DNA from 3 places in the Thalassotalea sp. PS06 genome. Region 2 is predicted to be linked to each of the others. Evidence: predicted binding sites of a transcription regulator. Region 2 holds the regulator's gene; each other region holds the start of a gene.
What was found. Region 2 encodes MetJ, which represses methionine synthesis genes. Its sites were predicted from a motif close to TAGACGTCTAGACGTCTA; they were not measured.
Positions count from the first base shown of each region.

Region 1: metA (homoserine O-succinyltransferase) is a predicted target of MetJ. The motif match lies at 1,318-1,335, and genes of this name have one in related genera.
Region 3: serA (phosphoglycerate dehydrogenase) is a predicted target of MetJ. The motif match lies at 2,016-2,033, and genes of this name have one in related genera.

Region 1 is NZ_CP041638.1:1,026,326-1,029,616, reverse strand. It holds gene metH (methionine synthase) at 1-311, opposite strand, end outside; gene metA (homoserine O-succinyltransferase) at 311-1,255, opposite strand; gene FNC98_RS04480 (alpha/beta hydrolase family protein) at 1,444-3,291, shown strand, end outside.
Region 2 is NZ_CP041638.1:222,096-225,386, reverse strand. It holds gene metL (bifunctional aspartate kinase/homoserine dehydrogenase II) at 1-202, opposite strand, end outside; gene metB (cystathionine gamma-synthase) at 210-1,376, opposite strand; gene metJ (met regulon transcriptional regulator MetJ) at 1,550-1,837, shown strand; gene FNC98_RS01005 (malic enzyme-like NAD(P)-binding protein) at 1,945-3,195, opposite strand.
Region 3 is NZ_CP041638.1:724,990-728,280, forward strand. It holds gene FNC98_RS03140 (GNAT family N-acetyltransferase) at 1-426, opposite strand, end outside; gene serA (phosphoglycerate dehydrogenase) at 758-1,987, opposite strand; gene rpiA (ribose-5-phosphate isomerase RpiA) at 2,138-2,794, opposite strand.

The sequences.
Region 1 (3,291 bases), 800 kb from region 2:
TTGATTTCCCGGCTAATCGATTGCATTTCATAATCGGCCATGGCAATCGTCGTGGCATTAAAGGTGTTGGTTTCAATAATATCAGCACCAGCCAACAAGTACTCGCGGTGGATATCCGCGATGATTTTAGGTTGCGTTAATACCAGAAGATCATTATTCCCCTTTAAGTCACACGGCCAGTCTTTGAATCGCTCACCACGAAAATCCTGCTCATTCAGCTTATGATCTTGGATCATGGTGCCCATAGCGCCATCTAATACCAGAATGCGTTCATTAAGTTGTTGTTGAAATGTTGTATTTGCGTCGGACATTACTGCTGACTTCCTGCATTAGCTTCGGGACTATCCTGTTCAAGGATATAAGGGGTAATTTGATAAACGTAATAATTTAACCAGTTACTGAACAACAGACTACCATGACTGCGCCAATTATTCGCTGGCTCTTGTTCAGGGTTATCTTCCGGAAAATAATCTACCGGTATCGACGGCGATAACTTAGCGTCGATATCTCGATAGTATTCGTCTTTCAACGTGGTGGCATCGTATTCAGGGTGGCCGGTAACAAATACCAGTTTTTTATCCTTGCTTGCTACCAGATAAGCGCCAGCATCCGGTGAATCGGCAAGAATGGTTAATTCATCGATACTCGCATATACCTCAGGCTTGACCTCACCAAATCGAGAATGCGGAACCTGAAAAGAATGATCAAAGCCTCGGGTTAATTCTTCATTATGTTTTCTTGTCAAGTGTTGATAAACCCCGGATAGTTTTTCTTTTCGCAACTCACGGTTGATGCCATAAAAGTGATAAAGGGCAGCATGAGCCGCCCAACAGGAAAACATGGTGGAGGTTACATTGGTGCGTGCCCAATCAAACATTTCAGAAATTTTATCCCAGTAAAGAACCTGCTCGTAATCAATTTGACCAAGCGGCGCTCCGGTAATAATTAAACCGTCATAATGCTTATGTTTGATGTCATCAAAAAGACGATAGAACTGATCGAGATGGGCTTTCGGCGTATTTTTCGACTCATTCAAATGCAGACGCACCAATTCAATATTTATCTGCAGCGGCGTGTTGGAGAGCATCCGCAGTATCTGAATTTCTGCTTCAATTTTATTCGGCATTAAATTCAAAATTGCCACCTGCATTGGACGAATATCCTGAGTATTTGCGCGATTTTGAGACATCACGAAGATATTCTCATTACCGAGAACTTCCAGGGCCGGTAACTGATCAGGAATTTTAATGGGCATGGGAATCTCCAGAGGCAAGCGAAGCGTCCATACTACTGAATCAATAAAGACATTTCAACATCTAAACGTATAGACGTCTAAAACATAATTTTTATTCGTTTTGTAAACAAATGTAAAAAAATATGTAAAACTGGAATCCTGTATTGAGTAATCACCCCCAGAAAAAACAACAATAGTAAGGCAACATCATGAAGTACATCTCTATATTCTTTTGTTTCCTGTTAAGCATATCTAGCGCATCGGCTCTGGAATTGTCGGACTTTACCCGACATATGCAAAATGAACAGGCAAAAATCTCTCCCGATGGTAAACATATAGCAATTCGGACATTACACGAAGGAAAGTACATTCTCGCTTTTGTTCGTACCGATGATAAAAAGCTGACATTTACCTTTAAAATGTCAGGTAAACAGCAAGTAGGGAATTATCGCTGGGTCAATAACGAACGCGTAGTTATCGATGTATTGTCGACTTACGGTGCACTTGGACAAACTTATGACACTGGTCGCTTGTTCGCCATCAACTATGATGGAAGTCGACCTAAGGCTATTTTTGGTACAAGTCAAGGTGTCAGTGAAGGTAAAATTACTCGTAAGAAAAAGGTTGGCAACGGTTGGGCCAGCGTTCTTTCTCTTTATGAGAAAAATGACAAAGAAATTATTATCAGCATTCAACCGTGGAAGCGACGTCACCTCGAACCAAGTCCAGCAGAAGTAATAAAGTTAAATGTATATAACGGTCATCAGAAGAAAATCATGCGTTCGCCTGGCCGCGGTAACAACATTTTACTCGACCATAATGATGAGGTTCGCTTTGCAACTGGTATCGAAGGGTATGGAGAAACCCGACTTTATTACCGTGAACCTAAAGGCGAATGGCAGGATTTTGACACAGGCATAAAAGCCGATGAAACCATCGTACAGGGTTTCAGTGCTGATAATAAAAACGTGTATTTCATCGCCTACAAAGATGGCGACACCGGAACACTTTATTCATTTAATCTGGAAACGAAAAAAGCTAGCAAAATATATAACAATGAGTTTGTTGTTCCAACTTATGTTTTAACCAATTATAAGAATGTTCCCTATGGGATTCGCATCGACGAAGACTATTCTAACTATCTAATATTCAATAAAAAGGTTGAACACGCAAAGCTGCATCAGGATCTATACAAGGCGTTTAAAGGTGACTCTGTAGATATTGCAAGCTCCACAAAGGATGGAGAAAATCTCATTGTCTTCGTACGTGGCGATCGTAATCCTGGAGCTTATTATCTATACAATACCGATAAAAATCAGGCTCGATTTCTATTTAATCGAGCCGACTGGTTGAAAAAAGAGGACCTTGCGGTTGTTGAACCGTTCAAGTTTAAAACCCGTGATGGCATAACATTAAACGGCTATCTGACTCTTCCGAACGGTAAGGAAGTGAAAGATTTACCATTAGTGGTAATGCCGCATGGTGGACCTCGCGCGCGAGATTACTGGAGCTATGATTTTAGAAGTCAGTACTTAGCAGCGAAAGGTTACGCGGTGTTAAAGGTTAACTTCAGAGGCTCTAATGGGTTCGGTGATAAGATCATGCACATGGGTGATAAGCATTGGGGTACCAAAGTTCAATACGACATTATTGATGCCACCAAATGGGCAATCAAGTCTGGTATCGCTGACGCCGATCGAGTTTGTATTTCTGGTGGCAGTTTTGGTGCTTATTCGGCTTTACAAAGCAGCGCAATAGAGCCGGACATGTTCAAATGTACAATTGGCTCATCAGGCGTTTATGATTTGAAAATGATGCATAGTAAAGGCGATATACCTGGTGGCCTCTATGGTCCAACGTACCTGAATGAAGCCGTGGGACAGAGCCCAGAAGTCCTCAAAAATCAATCACCGGTCAACTTAGTGTCGCAGTTAAAGGCGCCGGTATTACTGATTCATGGTAGCGCCGACGTGCGAACGCCAATTGAGCAGGCTGAAGCTTTGGAGGATAAGCTAAATGAGCATAATCATCCATACGAGAAGCTCTATATCGATAAC
Region 2 (3,291 bases):
AAACAACCACTAAATCCTGATCAGAAATTCTTTGCTCGATAATTGCCAATACCGATTCAATAGACTGCACAGTACCCAGGCTGGAACCACCGAATTTATGGACGGTACGCTCTTCAAGGTTATTCGTTAGCAGTTGCTCAGATAGTAAGCCTGCCTTACTGATTGACGAGACATTGCTGTCAACCAAAGTTTGTTCTGACATGATTACACTACTCCTTGAATGCCAGACACTTGTCCAGGGCAGAGGTTAAATCGGAAATTAAATCGTCGGCATCTTCAATACCAACGGAAAGACGAACTAATCCAGGCTTAATGCCGGCAGTTAATTGCGCCTCTAGGTCCATGCCAGCATGGGTCATGGTTGATGGGTGTGAAATCAGGCTCTCTACGCCGCCCAATGATTGTGCAAGCGTAAATAACTCTAGGTTATCAAACAAACAGCGAACTGCATCGACACCGCCTTTAAGCTCGAGACTCAGCATACTGCCAAAACCTGATTGTTGTTTCGCCGCTAATTGATGGCCAGGATGATCGCCAAGACCCGGATAGTAAATAGCATCAATTGCCGGATGATTAGCTAATTGCTCAACGATTGCTTGTGCGTTGGCTTGATGTTGCTTGAGTCGTACCGGAAGCGTTTTTAAACCACGCAGGGTTAGGAAACTATCAAACGGACTACCGGTAATACCAATACAGTTTGCCCACCAGGCAAGTTCTTCTCCCAACTCGGTGTCTTTGGTGACAACGGCACCGGCGACAACGTCGCTATGGCCATTAACAAATTTTGTTGTTGAATGAACAACAATATCCGCACCCAAAGCCAGTGGTTTTTGCAGCAATGGCGTTAAGAAGGTGTTGTCTACCGCTGTTAAAGAGCCGGCTTGTTTTGCAAGTTCACAAATCTTCGTTATATCAACGATACGCAGCAGCGGATTACTTGGTGTTTCAATTAAGGTAAGGCGAGGCTTTTGCTTCATCACCTCAGCAACGTCATCCAGGTTGGTTTGATCAACAACCGCAAGTTTAAATAAACCACGTTTTTGCAAGTGAGTGAACAGGCGATAACTTCCGCCATAACAGTCATGAGGGATCACCAGTAGATCGTCTTTAGACAATAACTGACAAATCAGATGGATTGCTGCCATGCCCGTACTGGTGACGATACCAGTGCTACCACCTTCAAGATCGGCAATAGCTTTACCAAGGGATGAGCGGGTTGGGTTTCCGGAACGGGAATAATCGTAATCGCCTTTTTGGTTATATCCTTCAAGACGGTAGGTGGAAGAGAGATGAATAGGAGGCACAACAGCACTATGGTGTTGGTCGGTATTTATGCCGGCACGTACGGCTATGGTTGCAGCTTTATCCTGACTCATTCTCGCCTCTGAGATATTTAGATGTTTAGACGTCTATAAATCTATACGCATTATTTTATTGGGTCAAGAACTTTTAGACGTCTATACATCTTTGCATATAGATGTTATTGGTTGACTCAAAAGTCATACCTAGTACAATTTCACCTAGCAAAAATAGGTTCTGAGGAAACAACATGGCGAAATGGAACGGCGAATACATCAACCCATATGCGGAACATGGGAAAAAAAGTGAGCAGGTAAAGAAAATCACTGTCTCTATCCCATTAAATGTATTAAAGGTTTTAACCGATGAGCGCACCCGTCGTCAGGTAAACAATTTACGTCACGCCACCAATAGCGAATTGTTATGCGAAGCATTTTTACATGCCTTTACTGGTCAGCCGCTGCCAAGTGATGAAGATTTGTCAAAGGACAACGAAAAAGGTATTTCTGAAGATACGGATACCGAATCAAAAGATTAATTGCCTGATAAGCGATAATAAAAAAGGCCCGCTATGTAACATAGCGGGCCTTTTTTAATTACTCTGAAAGTTTTTCTAAAAGCTTACCTGAAGGCTTCTATAAAAATTTACGCAGCACGAATACGCGTATTTTTAGCTAACTGACCTTGTGCAACCCCTGAGTCAATTGCAGCTTGTGCTACTGCCGTTGCTACTTCCGTTAACAATCTAGGGTCCATAGGTTTTGGAATGATGTAGTCTTTACCAAAGGTTAACGCTTTCTCGCCACAAGCCTGCAATACCTCTGTCGGCACTGGCTGTTTAGCAATCTGACGAATCGCATGCACGGCAGCAACTTTCATCGCGTTATTGATTTCTTTAGCACGAACATCAAGCGCCCCGCGGAAAATAAACGGGAAGCACAATACGTTATTTACCTGATTCGGGTAATCAGAACGACCCGTTGCAACGATAACATCATCCCGGGTTTGCAAGGCAAGTTCCGGGGTAATTTCCGGGTCAGGGTTAGAGCAAGCAAACACAATTGGATTTTTTGCCATAAGTTTCAAATCATCTGCCGATAGTAAATTCGGGCCCGAAACACCAACAAAAACGTCCGCTTCAAATAACACATCCTGCAAGGTACGTTTGTCAGTATTGTTGGCGAACATTTGCTTGTATTCATTTAAATCATCTCGGCGGGTGTGAATCACGCCTTTACGGTCCAGCATGTAAATATTTTCGCGCTGGGCACCACAAGTGATAAGCAATTGCATACAGGCAATCGCAGCAGCACCAGCACCCAGGCAAACAATTTTCGCATGCGCTAAATCTTTACCCTGAATCTCCAGGGCGTTAAGCATTCCTGCTGCAGTTACAATGGCTGTACCGTGTTGATCATCATGGAAAACCGGAACCTTGCATCGTTCAATTAAAGCTTTTTCAATTTCAAAACACTCAGGCGCTTTAATATCTTCAAGATTAATACCGCCAAAACTATCGGCAATATTAGCAACGGTTTCGATAAAGGCTTTCGGATCTTCGTTATTCACTTCAATATCAAAGCTATCGATATTGGCAAATCGTTTAAATAGCAACGACTTACCTTCCATCACTGGCTTGGAAGCCATAGCGCCAAGATTACCAAGCCCAAGGATAGCAGTACCATTAGAGATCACCGCAACTGTATTCCCCTTATTGGTATATTTAAATACCGCTTCACTGTCTTCAGCTATCTCCCGAACTGGTTCCGCAACGCCAGGGCTATAGGCTAGAGCTAAATCTTCAATGGTTTCTGACGGCTTAGTGACCGTCATTGAAATTTTCCCAGGTTGCGGAAATGCGTGGTAATCGAGTGCTTGCTTGCGAAGATCAGACATGGAATGAAAGCCTTTTTGTAATTTTTTATGGAAACTTTTAACGGAGCTTTCTATATTACGCTTAATTCTGACAAATTGTTAAGAGAAAATCGCTAT
Region 3 (3,291 bases), 500 kb from region 2:
CAGAATTTCGTCGACCTGCAACGTTGAAAATGCGTGTGTAATCAGGTGATTGAGAATCTCCTGGCCATAACCTGCTCTGTGGTATTTGGCGTGCAAATGAATTCCTGCTTCAACGGCTTTACATTGTTTCGCCCAGATAAGCGCACAAACACCGATAGCATGACTAGAATCTTTTTCGATGATCTTAAATTGCAGTAACTTACCGTGACTATGGTTTCTGCAAATGTACTTAAATAGCTTGCTGATTTTTTCAGGCGACTTTACACCACCGATATGGCGACAAGTGTCCAGGCACAGATACAGGTTATGGTAAAAGCTTCTGTCATCCTTACTCGCGGCATTTAGCGGTTGGAAAATTAATCTGGCACTAGGTGGTGGTGTCAGGCTGATATCCGCATCGATTGTGGGGGCTGATACATCTTCCATATGGATTCAAAAACACGTCATGGATTCAATTACACGTAATGGGTTTAATACTTCGTAATGGATGATTCAGCTTGCTATGAATTGGAAGGGGAGTCAACTGAGCTGTTCGTCATTTCCAGCTACGACTGGAAATTATAGCTTTGTAGTTCGAGCTGCGCCGCAGAGCAGATTTGTTCCCGAAGGCCAGTTTCTCCCCCAGCGGGAAGAACCGTCATTTCCAGCTATGACTGGAAATCATAGCTTTGTTTGTTGGCTTGTCCGAAGAGCAATTTTGGCTGTCCCTGAAAACAAAAAAAGGACCTGCAGGTCCTTTTTGTAGCATTTCTTAAAACTAGTGAATTAATCGGGCGCGGATGGTGCCTTCAATTGCCTTTAATTCTTTCAAGGCGGTGTCACTGTCTTTGGAATCCAGGTCGATAACCACATAACCGATTTTGTCGTCGGTTTGCAGGTACTGTGAAGCGATGTTAATGCCGCGGTCTGCAAACGCCTGGTTGATCTGAGTTAACACACCCGGGCGGTTATGGTGGATATGGAATAAACGGGAACGATCGACGTTTGCTGGTAGCGATACTTCCGGGAAGTTAACTGCAGAAACCGTAGAACCATTGTCTGAGTATTTAATGATTTTGCTGGCAACTTCAATGCCGATGTTTTCCTGAGCTTCCTGAGTACTGCCACCAATATGAGGCGTCAGGATAACGTTATCGAATTCACGAAGCGGTGAGATGAACTCATCGTCGTTCGATTTTGGCTCAACCGGGAATACGTCGATAGCAGCGCCTCCCACCTTTTTGCTTTTCACCGCTGCTGCCAGGGCATCGATATCCACCACAGTACCGCGAGAAGCATTAATGAAAATAACGCCATCTTTCATCTGTGCAAATTGCTCAGTGCTGATCATATCCTGAGTGTCGACGGTTTCTGGTACATGTAATGAAACCACATCGGCACAATTAAGCAGTTCTTTCAGGCTGCGGCACGGGCTGGCATTTCCTAACGGTAATTTAGTTTCGATATCGTAAAACTTTACTCGCATACCTAAGTGCTCAGCGAGAATACCTAGTTGTGTACCGATATGACCGTAACCAATGATACCTAAGGTTTTGCCGCGGGCTTCAACAGAACCCGCTGCCGATTTTAACCATTCGCCACGGTGGGCAAGAGCGCTTTTTTCCGGAACGCCACGAAATAGTAATAACAATTCGCCAATGACCAGCTCAGCAACAGAACGGGTGTTGGAAAATGGCGCGTTGAATACCGGAATACCACGAATTTGCGCGGCCGCTAAATCCACCTGGTTAGTACCAATACAGAAGCAGCCGATCGCCGCCAGTTTTTTCGCATGGCTTAATACGTCGTCCGACAATTGCGTCCGTGAACGAATACCTACAAAGTGCACATTGGCGATCTTTTCTTTCAGCTCTTCGTCTGGCAATGAGCTTTTCAGATATTCAATGTTGCTATAACCGTTGTCTTTTAACGTTTCTACGGCACTTGGGTGCACGCCTTCAAGCAATAAAATACGAATTTTATCTTTGTGCAGCGATTGTCGGGTCATGGGTACTAACTCTGTTAATAATACTGTTTGGATGGCTAGACAGCTAAACTACCATATAGAGTGAAAACTCAAAAGTGTTTTTTACGCTTTCTCTCTATGTTGTCTGAACAAGGCTTGTTAATTGCTGAAAAACTGTTTTATGCAATCACGTTATGCAAATACTTTGGCGCCTTGCTCGGTACCAAGAATCAAGACATCAGCGCCGCGGTCGGCGAAAAGCCCATTGGTAACCACACCGACAATGGCATTGATTTTTGCTTCAAGCTCTACCGGGTTAAGAATTTCCATATTATGAACATCAAGAATGACGTTACCGTTGTCAGTAACCACACCTTCACGGTAAACAGGATCGCCGCCAAGTTTCACCAGTTCGCGGGCAACATAACTGCGTGCCATTGGAATCACTTCGACGGGAAGTGGGAAATTTCCTAAGACCCCAACCTGTTTGCTGGCATCAGCAATACAAACGAATTTTTTCGCAACCGCGGCAACGATTTTTTCACGGGTTAACGCCGCACCACCGCCTTTGATCATATGCATGTGTTCGGTGATCTCATCAGCGCCATCGATATACACGTCAAGAACATCAACGTGGTTTAAATCGAATACGTCAATGCCATGGGCTTTTAGTTTTTCGGTCGATGCTTCTGAGCTAGATACGGCGCCCTCAATGTCATTTTTCATGGTCGCCAGTGCATCGATAAAGAAATTGACCGTAGACCCCGTCCCGACGCCAACAATACTGCCTGGTGTTACATAAGCGAGAGCAGCCTCGGCAGCTGCTTTTTTCATTTCATCTTGAGTCATTTTGTTTCCTTATTCGACGCGATGCCGGGATTATAGCGTGAACGTTTGTGGTTTGTCGCCTTAACGACGGGACAAATTATAAGCACCTATCGAAATAACTTAGACATAACTTAAGGCGATTTGATAGATGAAAAACTGTCTGTCGTAATTATTTCTTCGGGTTGCATTGAGATGCGAGAGAGAGGAATTTGAGGCAATTTCATTGGTTTCTCATAATTTTCAAAAGTATTTTCGTAACTCATTGATTGTCATTGTATTACATATAAATAAATAGGCTAATCCTCAGCTTTTCCTCAGGTTTTTTGGGCGTTAACGCTATTTAATTAGGGGTGTTTTGAGACAAGTACATCGATTTACAAGACAACAACCTGTGGCATTGGCCCGGTGTATCCTAATCGGAAACTTTGAGATTGATGGCAGTTGTCAAAGCCTGAAAGCAAATATCTGATATTTACTGCGAATGGAGAAAAGGGCTTTTGAGGTAAATACGGATTTAG